DNA from 4 places in the Rheinheimera baltica genome. Region 4 is predicted to be linked to each of the others. Evidence: predicted binding sites of a transcription regulator. Region 4 holds the regulator's gene; each other region holds the start of a gene.
The links. Region 4 encodes sigma-54, which starts transcription at its own class of promoters, with help from an activator protein. Its sites were predicted from a motif close to TGGCANGNTNCNTGCTT; they were not measured.

Region 1: ORJ00_RS12525 (DUF1328 family protein) is a predicted target of sigma-54. The motif match lies at 2,121-2,137, and genes of this name have one in related genera.
Region 2: ORJ00_RS10590 (flagellar basal body rod protein FlgF) is a predicted target of sigma-54. The motif match lies at 1,962-1,978, and genes of this name have one in related genera.
Region 3: ORJ00_RS13960 (PEP-CTERM sorting domain-containing protein) is a predicted target of sigma-54. The motif match lies at 3,290-3,306, and genes of this name have one in related genera.

The regions. Positions count from the first base shown of each region.
Region 1 covers NZ_JAPJDY010000007.1:42,466-48,617, reverse strand. Annotated here, with positions in the region: gene ORJ00_RS12535 (diacylglycerol kinase family protein) at 1-1,606, opposite strand, end outside; gene ORJ00_RS12530 (hypothetical protein) at 1,667-1,861, opposite strand; gene ORJ00_RS12525 (DUF1328 family protein) at 1,891-2,067, opposite strand; gene hslO (Hsp33 family molecular chaperone HslO) at 2,278-3,126, opposite strand; gene hslR (ribosome-associated heat shock protein Hsp15) at 3,138-3,551, opposite strand; gene gspC (type II secretion system protein GspC) at 3,723-4,679, shown strand; gene gspD (type II secretion system secretin GspD) at 4,707-6,152, shown strand, end outside.
Region 2 covers NZ_JAPJDY010000005.1:254,310-260,461, forward strand. Annotated here, with positions in the region: gene flgH (flagellar basal body L-ring protein FlgH) at 1-346, opposite strand, end outside; gene flgG (flagellar basal-body rod protein FlgG) at 358-1,146, opposite strand; gene ORJ00_RS10590 (flagellar basal body rod protein FlgF) at 1,183-1,929, opposite strand; gene flgE (flagellar hook protein FlgE) at 2,088-3,410, opposite strand; gene ORJ00_RS10600 (flagellar hook assembly protein FlgD) at 3,429-4,184, opposite strand; gene flgC (flagellar basal body rod protein FlgC) at 4,196-4,621, opposite strand; gene flgB (flagellar basal body rod protein FlgB) at 4,624-5,025, opposite strand; gene ORJ00_RS10615 (CheR family methyltransferase) at 5,098-5,931, opposite strand; gene ORJ00_RS10620 (chemotaxis protein CheV) at 5,948-6,152, opposite strand, start outside.
Region 3 covers NZ_JAPJDY010000008.1:66,358-72,509, reverse strand. Annotated here, with positions in the region: gene ORJ00_RS13980 (endonuclease/exonuclease/phosphatase family protein) at 184-864, opposite strand; gene ORJ00_RS13975 (hypothetical protein) at 869-1,078, opposite strand; gene ORJ00_RS13970 (DUF2589 domain-containing protein) at 1,129-1,812, opposite strand; gene ORJ00_RS13965 (DUF2589 domain-containing protein) at 1,868-2,407, opposite strand; gene ORJ00_RS13960 (PEP-CTERM sorting domain-containing protein) at 2,617-3,255, opposite strand; gene ORJ00_RS13955 (tetratricopeptide repeat protein) at 3,436-4,422, opposite strand; gene ORJ00_RS13950 (RDD family protein) at 4,619-5,650, opposite strand; gene ORJ00_RS13945 (lipocalin family protein) at 5,724-6,152, opposite strand, start outside.
Region 4 covers NZ_JAPJDY010000003.1:341,716-347,867, reverse strand. Annotated here, with positions in the region: gene ORJ00_RS06975 (KpsF/GutQ family sugar-phosphate isomerase) at 1-198, shown strand, start outside; gene kdsC (3-deoxy-manno-octulosonate-8-phosphatase KdsC) at 199-753, shown strand; gene lptC (LPS export ABC transporter periplasmic protein LptC) at 750-1,304, shown strand; gene lptA (lipopolysaccharide transport periplasmic protein LptA) at 1,294-1,779, shown strand; gene lptB (LPS export ABC transporter ATP-binding protein) at 1,776-2,498, shown strand; gene ORJ00_RS06950 (RNA polymerase factor sigma-54) at 2,548-4,050, shown strand; gene hpf (ribosome hibernation promoting factor) at 4,077-4,364, shown strand; gene ptsN (PTS IIA-like nitrogen regulatory protein PtsN) at 4,372-4,845, shown strand; gene rapZ (RNase adapter RapZ) at 4,842-5,711, shown strand; gene ORJ00_RS06930 (HPr family phosphocarrier protein) at 5,708-5,977, shown strand; gene ORJ00_RS06925 (Na+/H+ antiporter subunit G) at 5,984-6,152, opposite strand, start outside.

The DNA.
Region 1 (6,152 bases), on a different contig from region 4:
TCACATTTAAAGACGCGGGCGCAATAGTAATATCTAAACGACTATCGCTGTATAGCTCACCGTCAATAACATAGTGTAATGCTTGTTGGTCCTTTCGGCGGATTTGTATTCGGCGGGCCTGACAATGTTGGCTGGCGGCATTCAGGCTAACGCCAGTTAACCCTGCCAGTGCCAGCTCTGTCAGGCTAAGCAAGCTGTTGTCATTGCTGCCGCTGGTTAACCAGGTGACATCCAGCATACCATCTGCGAGGTTAGGTGCTCCGCGCCCTTGTGCGAGCACAGTGGTAAGCGGGGCAGCATTAGCAACCACCAGGCTGCCGGTATTTAGCAGTTGTTCATCCTGTTGATCAAACTGAACCAGCAAGGTTTGAATATGGTTGGCCTGTACTGCTTGCCACAACCCGTTTAGGTAAGCCAGCTGACCAAGCTGGTTTTTGCTGTCTCTGTCAGCAGCCGCAATCATTTGCTGCTCAAAGCCAACACCGGCCAACAGCAACATCAACTTATTATTACAGCGGGCAGTATCTATGGCGCGACTTTGGCCATCGATGATGTTTAAACAGGCTGAATGCACTGGCAGTAATTTCGCTTTCAGCCCCCACAGCGCATGGCTGAGAGCATTGGTTGTGCCTAATGGAATAATGCCCAGCCGAACGTTGCTGCCGGTTAATACTGACGCGACTTCTGTCACTGTACCGTCACCCCCGCAGGCAATAACCAACTGGCAACCGGCTTGCAACGCTTGTTGGGCCAGCGCTTCTGCGGTGCAGTCTTTACTGGTAGTGTGAATGCTAAGCTGCAGAAAAGGCGATAATAAGCTGACAATTTCAGATTCTGCCGCGGCCCATTTCCCACCGCCAGAAACCGGATTAGCAATTAACCACACCGGTTTTGGCGGTTGGTTTTCAAAGTTGTTAGCAAATTGGCGCAATGTTGAAAGCTGGCGCTTGTTAAGCCGCGCCGTATGGCGAATTTGCTTTATAAGCGCCACGGCTTGTTCAGCGTTGCGGCTATTGTGCCGGCTAAGTAAAAAGGCGGCTAATACTAAAACCGAGCGGCCACGGCCTAAGGCGCAATGTACCAGTACTGTTCGTCCTGCTGCTCGCTGTTTTTGCAGCCATTCTACCGCTTGTTTTAACTGTTTGGTTGTTGGGCTGGCATGATCTAACACCGGGATGTTCAGGTAATACATATCGGGTAACTGAGTTAGTTGATCCAGAGCGGCAAACTCTGCAGTCACATCCAGCACGGCGGTTATGCGTTGATGCTGCAGGCGGTCCATATCGGTGGCCGTTAAACGCGCGCCTAAATATAGCCCCTGACTTACCTGTTGTATTGATGGCACAGTGTCAAAGCGTCTGGCGAGTTTGTTATATAGTCCTGCCCCAAGTAAAAAGGGTATAAATAACCAGCGACTGAACCAAGGCAGGCTGCCATCATGCCTTTTTCTAAATATTGTTGCGGTATTAAACCAATAGGCAGAACTCACTACAGCTAAAGACAAGGCGGTCCAAGCGAATAGTAGCTTTAACAGCAAAGAAGGTATCAGCCAGCTGGCAGTGGCACTGAGCAGTGCCAGTAAGGTGTAAACTGAGGCTTGAATCATATCAGAAATGGCTCCAGGGAATTAAGGTGGTAACAACACTTGATTGTTACCACCTACAAATCAGCAGTCTTTGTCTTTAGCATCTGCCTTATCTTTTACATCTTCACATAAATCTTCAACTTTGTCGCCAGCATCGGTTACTACTTCGTCGATGGTTTCGCCAGCTTCTTCAGCGTGATTATCTTCACAGGCCATCACGAACAGTGCCAGCATTGTTACAATAGCTAATCGAGCAATTACGTTGGTCAATGTCATAGAAATTTTCCTCTTTGTGTTTTTTGAAATTACAGTTTGGGCGTTTTACCGCGCAGCGCGTTTACCAGTAATGAAATAACGAGTAACACGATAAAAATAAAAAAAATAATTTTTGCTATACCTGCTGCTGCACCTGCGATGCCTCCAAACCCCAGTACGCCAGCGATCAGTGCAATAATTAAAAATGTTGCAGCCCAGCCCAGCATAATGTTCTCCTTAGTGCGGTTACGCACAGATAGTTAATATCACTTATTCGGTTAAGCGAAAGGTGTGCCAAAATCTCTGAACTAATTTAACTTGTTGTATTTTAACTTATTTTTTGTGTGGGAGAGTGCGGTGAGGAATTTGTAGGGCTTTGAAATGAGAAAGAGTTACCGACATATCGGTAACTCTTTCATAATTACAGCCGGGGCAGGTTACAATTGCTGCAATAGGGTTGTTAAGTCGGCACTATCAAAATGATAGGTGCTATTACAGTATTCGCAGCTTATGTCTAACTTGCCCTCAGCAATGTGTTCGTTAATTATGTCTTTACCCAAGCTAACTATGGCTGAGCTACATTTTTCTCTGGAACAACCACAAACAAAACTGACCGTTTGCGGAGTAAACAGCTCAACTTCTTCCTGATGGAAAAGACGATACAGTAGCTGTTCGGCTTCAAGGTTAATCATTTCGTCTTGCGTTAGCGTGTCTGCCAAAATTACCAGCTCGTCAAAATCGGCTTTGGCTTTTTGCTGGTCTACCGGTAATACCTGCAACATAAAACCCGCTGCGCGGCATTGCTCTGAATGAAAATCGGTATACAAATACAAACGCGTAGGTAGTTGCTCAGATTGGGCAAAGTAGGCTTCTAGTGTGCTGGTTAAGCTGTCGCCACTTAATGGAATTATACCCTGATAGCGCTCACCTTGTTGCGGTGTAATGGTTACTAATAAGTAACCTTCGCCGATTAGTTCACGAAAACTGGTACCAGAGATTTCGGCTTGCATCCGCACCACGCCGCGAAACTGCTGCGCATTGGTACCGTTAACGGCAGCAAACTTTACCGGGCCATCACCTTGAATTTGTAAGGCAATATCGCCCTCAAATTTTAGCGTTGCAGTAAGTAAACTGGTTGCGGCAACCAGTTCAGCTAACAGCTGCTTTACGGGTAATGGATAATCGTGATGCAGTAACATCTGGTCGAGGCTGGATGACAACTGTACCAGCTCGCCGCGTACGTTTTTGTGCTGAAATAAAAATCGATATAAATTATCTACATTCATGCTGTTCTCTATTACTGCTGCGATTTTAACAAGAGTAGTTTACGCCGCTCTTTTTTGTCAGGTTTGGTGTCGGGGTGCGGTGCAAACAGGCTATTAGTCTTTCTCAGTTCCGCTCTTTTTAACCGCTGTTCTATGCTATCGGCAGTCTCTTCGTACAACGCTTGTGCCAGTGGCGCGGCTAAGCGCTTTTCCGATAATGCTAACACAGTGACAATTTTTTCATCTGTTCCCTGGGTTAATCTAACCATTGCTCCAGGTTCTACTGTTCGACTGGCTTTGCAGCGCTGGCCATTATAATGTACTTTACCGCCTTCGATCATCTCTTTCGCCAAAGCGCGGGTTTTATAAAAGCGGCAAGCCCATAGCCATTTATCTAACCGTAACGTTGGGCTGTTAGATTGCGATGATGATTTTACTGACGACATAATATATAACTGCGGTTGTCGAACTAAGACCGCTATTATAGGGCCAAAGCAGGTAATTTGGCGTGAAAGTCAAAAAAAAGTTGGTTAATACCTTGTAAAATGTTTGGCCACGCTTGTTGGTTGACAGACAACTGGGTAAGATAATTTATTCTCATAAAATAGAAGTGCGCAATGAAGTCGTTATTAAACACGCAGCAATTGACCAAGCAACTGCAGAAAGTGCCATTAAACCGGGTGCAGCAAGCGCTGAATTTGGTGTTGGTTATTATACTGGCATGGTTGCTGGCGCGTTTAAGCTGGCAAGTGTTGCCGCAGCCTGCATCAATGACTCTGCCACCAGCCATGACCCCAATGGCGAAAGCAAATAATCGTAATAACGTAGAGCTGACGGCTTTAACCGGTTTTGCGCTATTTGGTAAAGCCTCCGCTGAGGCAGAGAAAAAAGAAGTGGTACCGGTTATTACTGAGGCACCTAAGACGCAACTCAACGTAAAACTAACGGGCTTAGTGGCTGTGGCTGCAGATCCGGATCAAGGCAGTGCCATTATTGAAAGCCGTGGAATTGAATCTACTTATGCGGTTAATGACAAAATAGACGGTACTAATGCAGTTCTAAAGCAGGTGTTGTCAGACCGGGTGTTATTACAACAAGCCGGTCGTTATGAAACCTTGATGCTTGACGGTATGGAGTATACCAAAATAGCCCAAGCCAACGCCGGTTTAGGCCGCGCTGACGAACCTTATAACGAAGAGCCGGTGCAACAAGATATGGCTCCCGCTGCAGAACCAATGGAAATGCAGCCGTTGCAAGTGAGTGAGCAATTTGAGGCGGCGCGCGAAGAGCTGATGGCGGAGCCAATGAAGTTTTTCGACTATATCCGGGTGTCGCCTTATCGCGCCAACGGCCAGTTGGCGGGTTACCGGTTGATGCCAGGGAAAGATCCCAGCTTGTTTACGCAAATGGGGCTGCAGGCAAATGATTTAGCGGTAGAAATAAACGGTATAGCATTGAACGATATGCAGCAGGCAATGAGCGTAATTAATGAATTACGTGATGCTAAAGAAGCCGCTATTAAAATAGAACGCGATGGTGAGATCAGAGATATTCTGGTAAGCCTGTCACAATAAATAATAAAACTAATTGGTTATTCACTAATGAAATCAGGGCAATCTTCTTTTTTCTCCCGCCGCTCACTGGCCAGTATGCTGGTGGCCGCTGCACTTACCGCAATTATTCCCGCTGCCTCTGTGGTAGCGCAGGAAGAGGTAATGTATTCGCCGAATTTTAAAGGCACCGACATAAATGAGTTTATCAATATTGTTGGTATGAACCTGAAAAAAACCATTATTGTTGACCCACAGGTACGTGGGCGTATTAACGTACGCAGCTATGAAATGCTCAACGAGCAACAGTATTACCAGTTCTTTCTCAACGTGCTTGAAGTGTATAGCTTCGCCGTGGTTGAAATGGAAAATGGCATATTAAAAGTAGTGCGCAATAAAGACGCCAAAACCAGCAATATTCCGGTTGTAACAGATGAAGCTCCGGGCCAGGGTGACGAAATGGTGACCCGGGTGGTACAGGTTCGCAACGTATCTGTACGTGAGCTAGCGCCATTGCTGCGCCAGTTTAGCAACCAGGCTGGTGGTGGCCATGTCGTGCACTATGACCCGTCTAATGTGATTATGATGACCGGCCCGGCGGCAGTGGTAAACCGCTTAGTGGATATTATTCAGCGTGTTGACAAAGCCGGCGATCAGGAGCTGGAGATTGTAAAATTACAGTTTGCTTCAGCGCCGGAAATTGTGCGTATTTTGGAAAGCATTTATAAAAGCCAGGGCCGTGGTGACCAACCCGACTTTTTGGTGCCAAGAATTGTGGCCGATGATCGCACTAACAGTGTAATTGTCAGCGGCGAGTTACAAGCCCGTCAGCGTGTAATAGAACTGGCAAAACGGCTGGATTCGGAACTGCAAACCAGCGGCAATACCCGGGTGTTTTATCTAAAGTATGCCAAAGCCGAAGAACTGGTACAGGTATTAAAAGGCGTTAGTGAATCTATTGTAGCTGAAGTGCAAGGGGCTACAGGTGCGGCCGGTGCTCAAGGTGGTCGTGGTGCTGCCGCTAATCAGGGCCGGGCTATTAGTATTGAAGCGCACGCTGACAGCAACTCGCTGGTGATCACCGCCCAACCCGATATGATGCGTTCTTTAGAAGAAGTGCTGCGTCAGCTGGATATTCGCCGTGCCCAGGTATTGGTAGAAGCGATTATTGTTGAGGTATTTGAAGGTGACGGCACCGACTTTGGCGTGCAGTGGCTAAATGCCAACGGTGGCGGCACTAATTTTAGCAATGGCAATACCATACCGATTATCAGTGTTGCCGGTGGTGCGGCGGTAGCTTCACAAATCACTAAGGGAACAACAAACGTGTCAGTGATTGATGGTACTACTGTGACCAATACCACACCTGACTCAAACCGCGATTATTCAGTATTGGCACAAGTGCTTAGTGGGTTAAACGGCGCCATGCTCGGTTTTTACAAAGGTGATTGGGCAGCCATTGTACAAGCAGTGCGCACCAGTACTAATTCCAACGTG
Region 2 (6,152 bases), on a different contig from region 4:
ATTGCAACACATTACCGGCAACTGATACCGGGCGGCCGCTAAGCCCTACCATTGGTTCAAGGGAGGTGGAACTGTCTTTTTTCAGCTCCGTTTTCGCATTTTTACTCGCTTGAGTGCTCTCACGTAGCACAACCGTAATAATGTCACCTTCATGTCGCGCTTTATTGTCAGAGTACAAACTGTTGGAATAATTTTGCGCAAACAATGACCCGGTTTGCACCAAAGGCCGCGAAGCTGGCTCCGGCACTAGCGGTGCAAAGTATGGGTCATCCTGTGCCGGTTCGTGTAATGATGCACAAGCACTAAGCAATCCCACCAGACTAATGACAAATATAAAGCGTAACATAACCCCTCCTGCTACAGCTGCTGAATTGCCGTGCCCAACATCTGGTCGACGGCAGAAATGACTTTTGAATTCATCTCATAAACGCGCTGACTTTCTATCAGGTTAACCAGCTCTTCCGTTACATTTACGTTGGACGTTTCTAAAGCGCCCTGAACAATAATACCAAGCCCTTCTAAGCCCGGAATACCTTGTACAGGGTCGCCGCTGGCGCCCGTTTCACGAAACAGGTTTTGACCCGTTGGTTCTAAACCAGCCGGGTTAATAAAATTGGTTACGGTTAACTGTCCTAATACGGCTGGTTCAGCTTGCGCTGGGAGTTGCACTGATACCTGACCATCTTGCGATACGCTAATACTCAGTGCATCAGGCGGTACAACAATGTTTGGCTGCACCTGATATCCCGCACCTGAGGTAACTAAGCTACCTTCGTCATTAACGGTAAATTGGCCATTTCGGGTGTAAGAGGTGGTACCATCGGGCATTAAAACTTCAAAAAAGCCATGACCTTGTATCATCATATCCAGGCTGTTATCAGTGGTAAGCATATTGCCTTGGCTGAAATTTTTCTGCGTGGCAACCACCTTAGTACCTGCACCAATCATTAAGCCATTGGGCAATTCAGAATTTTGTGACGATGCACCACCAGGCTGATTGACGTTTTGGTACAACAGATCTTCAAAAATAGCCCGGCTTTTCTTAAAGCCTACCGTACTGGCGTTGGCCAGGTTGTTGGAAATAACCGAAATATCACGCTGCTTTGCGTCTAATCCGGTTTTGCTGATCCATAAAGCTGGATGCATGCTTGCCTCCCGGGCTTGCGCCCTGTAATAATTCTATTAGCCAATTATTCTGAGTAACTGATTCTGTTGCGTATCCATCTCTTCAGCGCTTTTCATCATTTTCACCTGCAATTCAAATTGCCGTTGTAAACTGATTAAATACGTCATCTCACCTACTGCATTTACATTGCTACTTTCAATTGCACCATTTAACAAACTCACATCGGCGCTGGCTTCGGCAATTTGGCCGTCTTTGCGACGAAACAAACCATCGGTGCCTTTTTCCATATCACTGTTTACGGGCCGAACTAACTTTATCCGCCCTGCAATCTCAATAGCACCGGCAGGAGCACCTTGTGGCAATACGCTAACCGTTCCGTCATTACCAATTTCAACCTTGGCAAGTGGCACAGGCAACTGAATAGGGCCATCATCACCCATTATTGGTAAGCCACTACTGGTTTCGAGCATACCCTGAGCAGTAATCTGTAAGTTGCCGCCCCGGGTGTAAGCTTCTTTTCCGTCGGGCGCCTGAACGGCAATCCAACCATCTCCTTGAATCGCAACGTCGAGCTCTCGCTCAGTCATAATCACGGCACCAGCGTCAAAGTTTTGACCGGGCTGTTCTGTTAACGAAAACACACGTGTTGGTAAGCCCTCACCAAAAGCCTGCATGGCTCTTGCTTGTTCAAAATCGGCTTTAAAACCAACAGTGCCAGTATTTGCCAGGTTGTTTGACCGAACCGCAATGCTATTCATATTTTCTTTAGCACCGCTCATTGCGATATATAGAAGGTGGTCCATAACGTGCTCCGCTTACAGTATCTACTGTAATAAAGCAATAATGATGCCATCTGATGATATTTATGGTGGAATTTAGCGGAACTACGAAAATGTTATTATTTATTAATGCATTAATAAATAAGCACCACCGCAAGCGGTGGTGCTTTTTCCGTCAAAAATTAGCGTATCTGCAGTACTGTCTGCTGTAAGGTACTGTTCACTTCAAGCGCTCTGGAGTTGGCCTGGAAGTTACGTTGCGCACTGATCAAGTCAACCAGCTCTGTGGTTAAATTGACGTTTGATTGCTCCAACGCTGACGCGTTTACGGCACCAAAAGTGCCGGTATTACCCTGGCCACCAATCGGCTCGCCAGAGGTAATACTTTGCTTCCAGGACGTGTTACCCACTTGCTTTAAACCTTGCACGTTAGCAAAGCGTACTAATGTAACCTGTGCCAGGTAGGTAGAGTCACCATTACTGTAGCTTGCCAATACCCGACCAAACGCATCGATATCAACCCCGGTTAAGTTACCAACTGTTGTACCATCCTGACTGAGATTGGTTACATCAAAATTTGCCGCATACTGTGTAGGTAAACGCACGCCTGATGCATCACGGAAGTTAACCACAACATCATTACCAAACTGAGCACCATTATTCAGGTACCCGTTGGCGGCTAAGTTAAGATCGGCCAAAGGCAGTACTATTTGTGGAACACCTAATGTGGTATCGAAGTTACCGCTTGAATCAAAATACAAATCATCACCGCTGAACCACGAATTAGGACCTGGTGGTGTTGCAACGTTGTCGTCCCACACCAAACGCGTTTCCCACTGTGATGGAGCTGGCGCTGTGGTATCAACCTTGCGAAAGTAAGTAGTTACAGTGTGTGACTCACCTAAACTGTCGTAAACCGTTACAGAAGTTGAATGGTTATACGTTGAACGATCAGTTGGATCAAAAGCAATACTCCCTGTTTCAACCGCGCGGGAATCTAAATTCATGCTAAGGAAAACATTACTGGTTTCACGGGGAGCACCCGCAGAAGTTGGAATAGAGATGGGTTGTGTTGTGCTTAAACTGACGGATTGGTTTTCACCTGTCACCGGATCGACTGAAAAGCCCTGCAAAAAGTTGCCTTTATTGTCGACAATAAAGTTGTCTTTATCAAGCTTAAACGCACCAGCCCTTGTGTAGGTTAAATCTTGCGACTGCCGATCAGGGGTCAGGGCAAAAAAGCCTTCGCCGGTAATGGCTAAATCAAGCGAATTGTTGGTAAATTGCAACGAACCTTGATTAAACTGCTGTGCTATCAATGATGTAGCAACACCATCACCCACTTTAGTTCGGCCAGAAGAGAAAATTGACGTAGCGTAGACGTCAGCAAATTCTGCCCGCGACTCTTTAAAACCTGTCGTATTGACATTGGCGATATTGTTCGCCGTGGTGTCCAAATCTTTTTGTGCTGCGGCCAAGCCGCTTAACGCGATATTAAAACTCATATTTACCTCAGCTCACTGTTAAGTGTATGAAACCTCTAACACATCACCCAATTTCACTGCACCCAGTCCAATCAGGTTCAACATAATTCCTCCAGCAGTGCCATTTAGGCTGACACTACCAACCGGCGTATAAACATTTACGGGCAAACTGCCGTTTGTACCGTCAGCATAACTAACGTCTACTTTAATTTTGTAGACACCCGCATTAACTCTATCGATAACGTCTTCGCCATCAGCGCCGGTCTCTCCAGTAGAATCATCAGGGGTTGTACTGTTACTACCTGTACCATTTGTAGTGCCATCCCAAACGAACTCGTTCTTTCCTACTTTGGGGTTTTCAACGCTAAAACTTTGTATCAACTCCCCTTTATCGTTCTCGATTCGGATCTTCATCATCGTGGCTGGCTTATCAAGTTCGATATTTCCCCTTGATAAGGTTTCGCCGGTAAACACAATCTCATCCGATTGTGTCAACACGCTACGCCCAACCAGAGAGGATGCCTGTAGCGCTTGATTCGACGTCATACTTTCGGCAAAACCTTTAAAGCTCTGATTCAATGAGCCAATACCATCAGCCATCGTAAAATTGGTCATCTGCGCAATCATCTGGTCATTTTCAACGGGTTTCGTTGGATCCTGATACGCCAACTGTTGCGTTAACAAGGCAAAGAAATCTGCCTGCGTCAAAGCCCCGTTATTCTTTTCTTCAACCTTACTGGTATTGTCCCAGTACATGCCGCCTAGGGCGGAGTTGCTATCTACTGAACTCGTCATCATTTATGCCTTTAGTTTGCCTGGCCTAAGCGCAGGGTCCGCATCACCATTTGCTTAGCTGCATCAGCTGTTTGTACATTGGTATCGTAAGAACGTGATGCAGAAATCATGTTCGCCATCTCTTCCATGATGTTTATGTTAGGTTTGTAGATGTAGCCATTTTCATCGGCTAACGGATGGTTTGGCGCGTACTCAACGTTAAGCGGCGCATCAGACTCAACAATGCCCAGCACTTTCACACCAACACTATCATCACCCTGCATCCGTTTTGCATCAGACAATTCAGCTGCAAATACAGCATGACGCCCTCTGTAAGTCTGGTCTACGCTGCTACTCACGCTATTGGCATTAGCAATATTACTGGCGGTTGTGTTCATGCGCACAGATTGCGCTGTCATGCCGCTGCCGGTAATGTCAAAAATTTTAAATGCACTCATCGTTACTGTCCTCCGCCGGTAAGCGCTTTTTTAAGGCCACTAATACGAGAGTTTAAAAACGACAGACTGGCTTGATACTCCAGACTATTTTGCATAAACGCGTTGCGCTCGCGATGGATATCAACACTATTACCATCACCCGTATCAGGTTGATCCGGGTTACGAAATTTAGTGTCGTATTGCGAAGAAGTCGAAATATTAAAATGCTGGTCATGCGTACGCGACATAGCGCCAGACTGTCGGGACTTAGCGTTATTTAGCGCCTGCTGAAAATCAATATCTTTGGCTTTATAGCCAGGTGTGTCTGCGTTCGCGATATTTTCGGCCAACACCTGAGCCCGCCGATCACGAACCAGCATAGCCTCAGGGTGCATGCCAAACGCTTTTTCAAAACTGATTGCCATTTTTTTGCCACCTGTTTATTAACGATGGCAAACACGATGCAAAACTCAGGCCAAAAACTGAAATTAGGTGGGTTAGGTTTTCTTACGGTAGATAATACCGGGGTTGCAGCGCAGCATTTCAAAATCCTGGTTCAAACTTGAAAGCGATTCGGAAGCACCAAGGAATAAATAACCGCGCGGATTTAATGATTGAGCAAATTGGCGGATAATTTTTGCCTTAACATCGGCAGAAAAATAAATAAGTACATTGCGGCAAAAAATAATGTCAAATTTACCCAGTAACGTATAACTATCAAGTAAGTTAAGATGACGAAAGTTAACGTTTTTACGCACGGGTTCTTTAATTCTCATCATACCCTTACCGCTATCCTCAAAGAACTTAGTCCGCCGCTCAGGCGATAATCCGCGAGACAATGCCAAACCGTCGTATTCAGCGCGCTGGCAATGCTCCAGCATGGTGTTAGAGATGTCAGTACCTAATATATGAACACCTAAACTAAAAGCGCTCGGCCGGGTTTGCTGATACTCCATAGCTGTCATAGCAATCGAGTATGGCTCTTGGCCACTTGAACTCGCGGCCGACCAAATTTTGACGGTACGGCACGTTTTTTCCAACTCGGGAAAAATTTGTTTTTTTAATAGTTCGTACGGATAGCTATCCCTAAACCACAAGGTTTCATTGGTTGTCATTGCATCAATAACGGCAGAGCGCAATTGCCTTTCAAATGGGCTGAGTGTTTTGCTCACCAGTTCAGACAAAGAGGCAACGTTAAAACGCTGCATCAAAGGCCCTAAACGACTTTTCACCAGATATTGTTTATTCTCACCTAATACTATGCCGCATTGCTGTTCAAGAAAATCCCGGAACAATACATATTCTTTGTCTAATAATTCTTTATTGGGCACGTGGTGTCCTTAACTATTAATCGGCATGCAGCCACTTTTGTACCGATTCGGCTAACTCATCCGGATTAAATTTAGCAATAAAATCATCAGCGCCAACTTTTGACACCATTTGCTGATTAAACACCCCACTTAACGAGGTATGTAATATAACATGTAAATGTTTGAGTCTGGGATCCAGCTTTATTTCTGCAGTAAGGGTGTAACCATCCATATCTGGCATT
Region 3 (6,152 bases), on a different contig from region 4:
GCATAAAATGCTGCTATTTTGGCTTTGTTGTAGTTGTTGCTATGTAATATCGGCGGCTATGGCCTGTAAAATGTTTTACTGATTCGTTGAGCTGAATCGTTTTGCTTAATAATTGTTTAGTTGAACAGGTCCATTCGAAAACGTTAAAATATTATCAGTTAAAGTTGCCATTTCGATAAGGCCTTAGTCTGCCTGATAAACGACTGGTTTATGATCCGGCCCCGACATATCTGAATAAGCCGGGTTCCATTTCATAGGGTTAGCCAAATCAAAGCCGCTAACCTGGGTATTTTTCCCCGCAATACACCAATCTAAAATACCACCTTTACGCTGTGTACAATCTTGCCAATAACTATAAGCATGTGCTCCTGCAGGCATAGCAAGTTGGTTGTACTTACTGTAATCCCAATTCATATCGCCGGTGATGAGCCAATTAGAGGTGCTATTGTGCTCTAGTATTAAGGCTGCCCATTCAATTTGGCTTTTCGTTAAATTGGTCTGCCCGGATTTAAAGTGTGCAAAACCAACATAGGTTCCTTGTAAGGAAAAAATGCTTAGGCTGCGATTCAAATAACGCAGCGGAATATCCTGGATCCACTGAATCGTTTGATTTGTACGAAACATAATAACGTAGTCGTTACTGTAGCCGCCATGAACAGTATGAATAGTGTAATCAGGATACACCTGTTGCAGAAAACTAATGTAGTCCAGTGAGCGTGCGCTATGTACTTCACACAAAAACAGCACGTCTGCGCCAAGGCCATCTGAAGCACAAAGTTGGTGAATAAAGTCAGAGACTTTACTTTGTTTCTCCAAAGACGAAGATTGGCCATTTTTTTCTAAATTCCAGCTTGCAATGATCATGGCATTACATCAAAGGTTTAGCATGGGCATGCTGTTTTATTTGTTCCAGCTTATCAAGACTTTGTTCAAGTAACTGTGTGCTTGTTTCATTTGCCACAGACAAGCCTGAACCACAGAGTGAACAAGTAAAAATTGCGCCTTGAAGCAATAATCTGGGTTCAAGTGCAATGGAACCCTGGTGGCAATGTGGGCATTGTATTGTTACCGTATTCATTATAATTACCTCATATAATGCGGGCATCAGCTTGCTGATGCCCTCCGTGTCTAGGCTGCTTTTTCTTGAGCAGGCATTTCTATCGGTGTAATGTTGTTGGTATAGGCTTGTATAATGACACCGACACCAGGTGGTAAAGGGAGTTGCCCGGCATGCACATCTACTGTGTATGTCGCTGAGTTACTTTTTTGATAGTGCGTACTGTTGGTGGTGCTGCTTGAGCTATCATGCGATACGCTGCCTTTTACTTCTACGCTCCATAAAAATCCGCCAATTTTGGCGTCAAAACTGCCTTCTGCATGAGTAGACTCTGAGCTGGTATCACTGTGGTCTTCGCTGTAACTGCTGTTTACCTGCATTACAAAGTTGACGTTGACGTTGTCAACCGCTAGTGAATTCAGCGGTAAGATAGTTAATAGTGGTAATTTAATCGTTGAGTTTATATTTTGAATTACAGCAGGATCACCTGCTTTTGCTCCTGGTGTAATCACCCCTCGGGTTAACTGCATTTCAATCATTGTTGGTTGGTAAACTTTAGCATCCGTTTTACCCCCGCTTGTGCTTGATGCTTGGGTAAAACAGGTCTTCATTAGAAAATCAACTTGGGTTAGCGCCATTTGTTGATTTGCTTTTGCTGCGGCCATTAACGGGCCACCAATTAATGAGCCCATAGGTAAACCGGTAAACTGCTGCGCCATGGAGACCAGGGCTGGACCATTTGATGTATCTGCCATATTGTCTTTCCTTCTGCTGGTTAATGTTGATCAACACAATGTGATCGGGAACGCTCTAACTTGGTATTTGCGCGCGCACAACTTTGTCATACCCTTCAATCACAGCACTTATTCCCGCGGGGCGGTTTGTTGTTGTTATTTTCATCGTGAGTTTGGCGTTAGGTTTGTTGTCTTGAGTTTTTTCACCGCCAAACATGGATTTTTTCAGTTGAGGAAAGCCAACAATAATGTCGTCATCTCTTTCTAAAAACTCTAAATCAATTTCTACTGTCATTTCGGTAGGTTGTAGTGTGGTAATCGGAGCGAGGGAGATAAGCGGTACCATCACTTGGTGTTCAACGATGCCTTTAGCCGTTTCACGCGGGTACGTCATGGCCACCATTTTAGGAATGAGCTGTGTTTTATTTGATTTGGGATCAAAATTTAAAAATGGCTCAATTTTGACATTATTTTTTGGGTTTTCCTCAGGCGATTGACGCATCGGCACTTCATCAAAATAGCTGGTGAGAATTTTGACGTTTTCCTTTGCTACAGCATCAGAAGCTGTTTCTATGGCTTGTTGAATTGCCGCTATAAATCCATTCAGCTTTAGCATTTTTTTATCACACCTTGCATTCAAAGAATATTTAGCTTGGCAGGGGAATAGCAAATAAAAAGCAAGAAAAGTGAATATCAGATTAATGTAAAAACTTAATCATCTGTTTGTTGGAGAATAAATTTATCCGCTTGAATGCGCATCGTATGCATAAAAAAACCTCAGACTTGCTGAGGTTCTATAAAAATATTTAAGTATGCTACTAAAGCTTAGACTTTTTTCTTCTTACGTGAAAAGCCAATACCCGCTAAACCCAGACCAAGCAATGCAATGCTAAGGGGTTCCGGTACTGACGCTACACCTGGCTCACCTTCAAGCCGGTAAGCGAAGTCTCTGCCGCCCCAATAACCAGTATAGCCAGAGCCATTAGCAACAAGGGCTTCGGTAATATTTACCCGATTATTAATTAAGGTTAGGTGTACATTTTGTGCGTTATTGGCTCTAAGACCAATAAAGTAGCTTCCAGCCATTAAATTAAAGCTTGTTACATCGATACTGTAATCAACTAAATCCCAACCGCTGAAATTTAAGCCAGTATCATTTTTAGCAACAGAACCCACATTGCCGCTAAACAATATACCGCCAGGAAGGCCGTTTAAGACGGAGCGAATTTCCCAATCCATATTGCCGATATTGTCTAAGTTACCAAAATTCGCAAAAGCATTAACCGTAATACGGCTAATGTCATAGCTACTGTCTAAGGTAAAATCATCATAACTAAAATTGTATTTAAACGGGTTGTGACCTGTAGCAACACTTTCCAGGCCTTGCTCATAAATTAGACCTGCATGAGCATTTGATACGAATAAAGCAGAGGCCAGTGCAGCGCCTAACAACAACTTATACATGTAAATATCCCTATATCGACAAAAGTTTAGTAAGCTGCAAATTTCGCGCCACTAGTTTATCCATTTGTTTTATAATGATATTTTTTGTTTGGTTATCGCATTGCTAGGTGTTGTGTAAATTTATCTGACAATTGTGTCAGTTTTTTTGCTAAGTGCTAAGCCCACTAGAAATTGAGCGTATTATGAAGCGTGTGGCCATTCACACTGTTTGACGAGCTGGAACCATGGACGTTCGAATACCTTATTTATTGGTGGTTGAGGTAGAGCAACATTAACACCGAGATAGGATGCAACGTGGTGATAGATCAACGTTCTAACTTTATCATCTTCCAGTTTGTCATAAGCTTCCAGCAGAGCTAAGCGCTGCTCAGTAGTGACAACCGTACCATGTTGTTGTTGAAAACGGGTGTCCAACCAGAACAACAGCGCCTGCTTACTTTCATTTGGAAAGCTTGCAGCAAGCGTGGCAGTTGGGCCGTAAAGTCCTTGAAAATTATCAAACTGTTGCTGTAGTAAAAAGGACGCTAAGAGATTTGTTCCTGCCGATATTTGCCCGGCACGTTGACTAATCGATTGATAATGCTTGAGCGCTTCACGCAAGTGCGCCTCTGCCAGAGCAAACTTTCCAGCGTCCAGCGCCAGTAGTCCCAGATTATTTTCTACCATCGCCACAACATTTGTCTGTTCAGACTGTTTAGCCAGCATAAGCGCGTGGCTAAATAGCTCGCGGGCTTTTTCTGTATCGTTAAGCTGTCGTGCCACTAACGCCATGCTGTTTGTTAACGTTAGTCGTTGTTTATCTGTAGTGGCATATTTATACGAACATTCAAAACTAAGCTGGGCATCATGCAGATATTGATTGCGACGCAACCAAATACCTAATGCGCTGTTAATGGAGGTAAGCTGCTGTTGAAAATACGGCTGCTGTTCATGTTGGAAAACCAGTTCCAGAGTTTGTAGTAATAAATCCATTTTGCTTGTTGGTACTGCTGCTCTTAGTACCAATACGTGTCGGCGAAGTACTTGCTCTAAAGGCAATTTATCTGCGGTGTTAAAGCTTTCCAGCAAGCTAAGTGTTTGTGCAGGATTAACGGTGAGGTAATCTTCAGCTTCGTCTAAAATTGCTGACGCATCTGTTGCAAATGCAAGCGAACAGGGTACTGTCATTAATGTGCAAATTAGCACGTAACACTTTAACAAAATGACGCTCGTAGCGGTTGGTTTAAACCTTGACTATAGCGGTATAATAACGCGACATCAAAAAAGCAAAAGCGCCGGTTTGACATAAGTGGTTTGGTACACTGCAATGACAAAACCACCTTTCTGATTAACAATAACCCGCTAAGGGGGTTGCCTGGCGTGATTAGTTTTTTATGCGTAATACCAGGGTGTCAGCCAGTTTATCCTGAATGGCTTGACGGTTTGGGTCCCAGTAAATTTGGAAAAACCCCAAAAGCCCGGTAGCCAAACCGGCACTATAGCCACCTTGACGACCAAAAGCGCCCCACAATGACAACGGCTTATTGTCCAGTTGCACTACCTTGATACCCAGTAGCTTTTTACCCGGAGTTTGGCCGTTATTCCAGCTGGTAAACACCGTTAAGTACGCCACAGCCCAACCAAAGCTGATGCCTAAATCTGCCAATATACCCTGAGCCCATTTCATCACGCTATGATCAGACTGTTGCAGTTTTTGCCACCAGTTTAGCTTTGCAGGTGCGGCTGAAGTTTCTGACGGTGCCTGTTGCACCAACAGTTTGCGTGCGTCTGAAAGTGTAGCCCGACGTTGCTGCAATAGCGTGAGTTTTTGTTGTTGCTGCTCTGCGCTAAGTACTGAGTTTGCAAGCAAGTCTGTTAGTGTTTCCTCGGCTTGGCTATTGCTTAGTTGTTCATTTTGCAGTGCCGAAATCAGCTCATTGGCTTTGGTGTCAGCGCATTTTTCATCGCAATTATTACCAATTGCAATAGCCGCCGTGCTCAGCTCAATTGCGGATGCTATGTCCATAACAGTGTCTTCATCTACGTTGTTATTTTCTGTGTAGGCAAACACCAGCATTAGCGGCATTAACAGCAGTAAAATGTTGCGCCTTTTTATATTTTGCAGCGCATGGCAGCGCCAAACCAGATAAAGATATAGTGGTGTAAAAAAAGTGACGCCGCCGCCAGCCAGCAAAGCGATAAATACCCCGTCTATACTTATGGCTAAGGCCCTACGCCAAGGGCGTGCCAGTGTTAAACCGAACAGGGAGGTATTTACGGCAAAGTCATGCGGGGTAACAATGTTTCGCACTTCTTTAGGGGTTAACTGATGGCCCGTAGCATCGACAAAGGTATCGGGGGCTATTTCAGTTAAATGCGTGCTGTGCTTAATTGGCGTGGTTATACCGTCACTCATAGTGCAAGTCTGTGTGCTGTTTGCCAATACTCTAACGCCCTGATCAATAAAGCGCAAATATCAGCTTAGGGTATTAGCTACATTGCTGCAGCCATATCCATTGTTGTTTGGCAATGCCCAAACTTAATGCAAATGCCATGTAGTCATCACAGACGGCTTTTTCCGGGGTTTTACTGCGCGCCAGTAACCAAGCGTAATCCAGCGATGGGCCAACCACCAGCGCCACACTGTAATCATCGGTTAATTTGGCAATATTGTAACCTCCGTAAAATGGGCCAAAAAACGACACCTTTAGTGCGCCGGTATTGCTATCACCGACAAAGTAAGCCTTGCCTTCAGCCTGCTGCCAGCTGTTTTCTTCGGTACTAAAGCCACGGTTTACTACTTTCACTCCACCATCATCGCGTAGAGTGTAGTTAGCGGTTACTTCAGTTAAACCTCTTTCAAAGCGGTGATCCAACCGGGCAATTTCATGCCATTCACCCAGATAACGATTTAGCTC
Region 4 (6,152 bases):
CGTTTTGATATTCATAGCAACACCATTGACGAAGTCATGACTAGCCACTGCATAACTGCAAAGCCAGAAATGCTGGCAGCAGAGGCCTTGCAAATCATGCAGCAAAAGAAAATTAACGGCATGATAATCGTAAATGCCGCAGCCCATCCGATTGGCGCGATGAACATGCATGATTTACTACGAGCAGGGGTGCTGTAGATGTCATTGTTTAATGAGTTATATCATCCGGTATCTGACGATATATGCGCTAAAGCCAGCGCTATCAGGTTGTTAATTTGTGATGTCGACGGCGTGTTCTCTGACGGTCGTATTTATTTGGGCAATAACGGCGAAGAATTAAAAGCTTTCCATACTAGAGATGGCTTTGGTATTAAAGCATTACGCCAAGCGGGTATAGAAGTTGCCATTATCACTGGGCGTAATTCAGCTATAGTACAACAGCGTATGACGTCATTAACCGTGCCCTACATTTATCAGGGACAGGAGAACAAGTTGGGCGCGTTTGCTGAATTACAGCAAAAGCTGCAACTTAAACCCGAACACATTGCCTATATTGGCGACGACTTAGCAGATTGGACAGTTATGCAACATTGCGGTTTAGCAGTAGCAGTAAACGACGCCCATCCTTACTTAATAAAACATGCCCATTTTGTCACTAGTATCGCAGGCGGGTATGGTGCCGTGCGTGAGCTGGCAGATTTGCTACTGATAAGCCAAAATAAATTTGGTTTATTTGACGGTAGTAGTTCATGAGAAAACTACTTATTTTTGTCGTCCTACTGTTAACAGGCACTGCAGCATACCTGTGGTTTCAACCAACTGACGATTCAGACTCTTTGCAAACCGATCAGGAGCTATTACCTGATTACGTTGCACAAAACATTACGCGCCGGCTGTTTGATGTCGAAGGCTACCTCGTTGACACCGTAAGCGCTGAACGCCTTGAGCATTTTGAGCTACTTGGATTTACTCAGTTTGAAAAGCCTGTATATACGCTGTATAACAACCAACACCAACCTAGCTGGCAAGCCAGCAGTCAGTATGCAGTATGGTTCCCACAAGACAAGGTTATTCTGGAGCAACAAGTGAGTATCGATAGCCTGGAGCCTAACGAACTGATAGAGCGAATCGAGACGGAAAGACTTGAAATGTTGTTTCCTGATAACAAATTGAAGAATAATCAACCCGTGTTGATTCAAGGGAAAGGCTTTTATATTAAAGGTAGCGGTATTGACGCCGATTTAAGCCAAAAAACTTTTCAATTATTACAGCACGAGCACACGGTATATCAAAATGAAGACTAACCTTATTGTCGTTTTATTTCTTACCAGCATGTCGGTGTTTGCCGCTGAGCCGGACTATGCACAGAAAATCCAAATTGATGCAGATAATCTGGTTTCAATTGCAGAAAACGTAGCAACCTATCGTAGCAACGTATTGATCACTCAGGGATCAATGCAAATGAAAGCAGATCAACTAGAAATAAATGCCAGTGCAGGTAAAGGCAAAGAAGTTTATGTTGCAACTGGCACCCCGGTGCGTTATTCACAGCTTCTTGCCGATGGAAAACCGGTTACTGCATCAGCGGCGGAAATGCGCTATGAACCCTCGAGTCGCACGCTAACATTGACCGGCGATGCAGAACTAACGCAAAGTGGTAGCGTGGTAAAAGCATCGGTCATCAGATATAACGTCGAAAAGCAACAGCTTAGCGCTGAGAGTAACGAGACCAAGCGTGTAACAACAATTTTCACGCCTGAGGAAAAAACTAATCCATGAAGTTAATCGCATCACATTTGGCGAAAAGCTATAAAGGGCGCCAGGTTGTTAAAGATGTCAGCCTGGAAGTTAACGCGGGGCAAATTGTCGGTTTACTGGGGCCCAATGGCGCGGGTAAAACCACTACGTTTTACATGATTGTCGGCCTGGTACCTTCAGATAAAGGCAGTATAAGTCTGAATGATAAAGACATTACATTCGACCCGATTCATACCCGCGCCCGACAAGGTATTGGTTACTTACCGCAAGAAAGTTCGATTTTTCGCAAACTAACTGTGCACGACAATTTACTTGCGATCTTACAAACCCGTAAAGACCTCAGCCGCACCCAACGTGAAGAAATCGCGGATGACCTGTTAGAAGAGTTTCATATCGGTCATATTAAGCACAGCCTGGGCATGAGCTTGTCCGGTGGTGAACGTCGCCGTGTTGAAATAGCCAGAGCACTGGCTGCCAATCCAGCATTTATTTTGTTAGATGAGCCTTTTGCCGGCGTTGACCCTATTTCAGTTTTAGATATAAAAAAAATTATCCAGCACCTTGGCCAACGGGGTATCGGCGTATTAATAACAGACCATAATGTACGCGAAACCCTTGATGTGTGCGAAATTGCCTATATTGTTAGTCATGGCGAGCTCATTGCAGCTGGCCCACCACAAGACGTACTGGCAAATCAAAAGGTTCGCGATGTATACCTCGGTGAGCAATTCAGGCTATAGTTAGCCAAAATAACTCACAGCGTGTCATTCAGGAGAACGGTAGAAGTAGATGAAGCCCTCTTTGCAACTTCGCTTAGGACAGCAGCTAACCATGACGCCACAATTACAGCAGGCAATACGCCTACTGCAATTGTCGACGATTGAGTTGCAACAAGAAATTCAGGAAGCACTGGATGCTAATCCATTGCTTGAAGCAGAAGACGAATACGATAGCTTTTCTGCCGACCCCAAAGACACCAAAGACAACGCAGAACATAACACTGCAGACAATGACAGCTCTGGTGACGATAACCATTCTGACGACAGCTACGAGCCCAACGAACCAGACAGCAGCGATTCCATGACTGAGCAGAATATCCAGGAGGATTTACCTCTGGATAATAACTGGGACGATTTAGTAAGTGCAGCTCCAGTGAGCGCTGGAAGCGGCTCTGGCGAAGATGATATGGTGTATCAGGGAGAAACCAGTGAAACGTTGCAAGATTATTTGCGCTGGCAAATGCAACTAACACCATTTTCAGATACCGACCTTGCCATCGCACAAATTATTATTGAAGCTATTGATGACAATGGCTTGCTAACCATCAGTTGTGACGACATTCTTGAATCACTTGGGCTTGACGATATAGAAGCCGATGAAGTTGAAGCCGTCATAAAACGCATTCAACTTTTTGACCCTGTAGGTGTAGGCGCTCGTTCGGTACAGGAATGTTTGCTGGTTCAGCTGCGTCAATTTGCCCTAGATACCCCGTTTTTGGAGGAAGCACGGAGTATGATTCGGGATCATACAGAATTTTTAGCCAATCGTGACTTTCGTTCTCTCATGCGTGTGACTAAACTCAAAGAAGATGAGTTAAAGGAAGTGATGCGGCTAATACATAGCCTGAACCCACGACCTGGCGCTGACGTCATCCGTGAAGAACAACAATACGTTGTTCCTGATGTCAGTGTCATTAAAGTAAAAGGGCGTTGGCAGGTTGAACTAAACCCTGACGCTATGCCCAAAGTTCGAATAAATCAGCAATATGCTGCAATGTCGCGAACCGCTAAGAACAGTGCAGACACCCAATTTATCCGTTCTCATCTGCAAGAAGCGAAGTGGTTTCTAAAAAGTCTGGAAAGTCGGAATGAAACACTGTTAAAAGTGGCTAATTGCATCGTGCAACAGCAACAAGCGTTTTTTGAGCACGGCGAAGAAGCGATGAAACCGATGGTGCTTAACGACGTTGCAGAGATGGTTGGAATGCACGAATCCACCATATCTCGAGTAACGACGCAAAAGTATATGCACACACCAAGAGGTATTTTTGAACTTAAATTCTTCTTTTCCAGTCATGTTAGTACTGAGAGCGGTGGCGAATGTTCCTCCACTGCAATTCGCGCATTTATTAAAAAATTAGTGGCGGCAGAGAATCCGGCCAAACCGTTAAGTGATAGTAAAATGGCCGAGATTCTGTTGGAGCAAGGTATTAACGTAGCACGGCGTACCATAGCCAAGTATCGTGAGTCCTTGTATATCCCACCGTCAAATCAACGCAAGACCTTGCTGTAAATAAGCCTAAAAGAAGGAATATGTCTATGCAAATCAATCTAACTGGTCGCCATGTTGAAATCACCACAGCCTTAAAACAATACGTAGACAGTAAATTTGCCAAACTAGAACGACACTTTGATCATATAAACAATGTACATGTGATCTTAAACGTGGAAAAATTAAAGCAGATTGCTGAAGCCAAACTGCATTTAACCGGTGGTGAAGTCTTCGCAATATCTGAAGATGAAAATATGTATGCTGCGATAGACCAGCTGATAGATAAACTAGATCGCCAGGTTATCAAGCATAAAGAGAAAATTTCCCGACACTGATTAGAAGATGATGAACTTAACTTCAATGCTTGCCGAGAACTGCACTAAAAGTGCAGTTCTTTTTAACAGCAAAAAACGCATTCTTGAATACATTGCTGAACTGGCGCACCAACAACTTCCAGAAATGTCAGAGTACAGTATTCTAGAAGCCCTGATGACACGAGAAAAACTGGGTTCAACCGGTATCGGGGGAGGTATAGCCATACCACATGGCAAACTAAAATGCGTAACAAAGCCAATATTAGTGTTTGTCGTCAGTAAAGAAGCCATCCCATTTGATGCTATTGATAATCAACCGGTTGATATATTCTGCGCTATTATGATCCCAGAAGAGCAATGTCAGGCGCATTTGAGCACACTGGCAGGTATAGCCAAGTTACTCAGCCAAAAAGAATTAACTAAAAAAATTCGTCATGCTGACACTAACAGCCAGTTATATCAGCTACTCATGGAATACAGTGCTTTGGAAACTGAAAAATGAAACTTTTGGTTGTCAGTGGTCGTTCCGGTTCGGGTAAGTCAGTCGCACTGCGTGTAATGGAAGACCTTGGCTACTACTGTGTTGATAATATTCCGGTAAATTTATTACCTACGTTGGCAACAACCGTGATGGGGCAGTACGAGCGAGTTGCAGTGAGTATAGATGTACGCAATTTGCCACAAGACCCTGACGAGCTGGCGGAAATTTTGTCTTACCTGCCACGTAAGTTGGACTTAACCATTCTGTACCTTGATGCCGATCACGCTAGCCTGATAAAGCGCTTTAGTGAAACCCGCCGCTTGCATCCGCTGTCGCATCAGGCGATGTCGTTAGACGAAGCTATATCACAAGAACAGCAATTATTAGACCCGATATCCAGCCGCGCTGACTTATATATCGATACCACAGATTTGAACGTGCATCAGCTAGCAGAGCAGCTGCGTGAGCGTATTTTAGGACAGAAGTCTGGCCGCTTAGTGATTTTATTTGAATCTTTCGGCTTTAAATATGGTATTCCCAAAGATGCAGATTTTGTATTTGACGCGCGTTTTCTGCCTAACCCACATTGGGAGCCTGATTTAAAACCATTAACCGGACTAGACCAACCAGTAAAAGACTATCTGGCATCTGAGCCTGTAGTAGCAAAATATATATGGCAAATTAATAGTTTTATTAGTACCTGGTTACCCCATTTAGAGCGGAACAACCGCAGTTACCTTACTATTGCAATCGGTTGTACCGGCGGACAACACCGTTCAGTATATATGGCTGAAAGTTTGGCAGAAAGTTACCGCAGCTCGCGTGATGATGTTCAAATTCGCCATCGTGAACTCGTACGCCATCACCACAAGACAGATACTGTATGAAATGCAGTGAAACCGTCACAATAGTTAATCAGCTTGGATTGCATGCCCGTGCTGCAACCAAATTAGCACAACTGTGCCAAAAATTTTCATGCCGTATTGAGCTGGTACAAGAAGAAAAAAGCGCAGACGCCAGCAGTGTGTTAGCACTATTAATGCTGGCCAGTAGCAAAGGCAAAACATTGCAAGTTTGCACCAACGGTGAGGACGCCGAGCAAGCACTCAGCGCGGTGGTGGATCTCATTAAAAACGGTTTTGACGAATCGTAAATACCCTTAAGGCTTTTTCCTGTCGTGGGCTTTTCGCTGAGCTGGCTCTATTGTCTCTAAACCCCGGGTTTTGCTAATCGCGGTTAACTTATGATGTAACGCCGTTTTAATTAGCATATGCGCACTGATAGGTGCGGTAATAAGCAGAAATATGGTAATTAACAGCTCATGGACA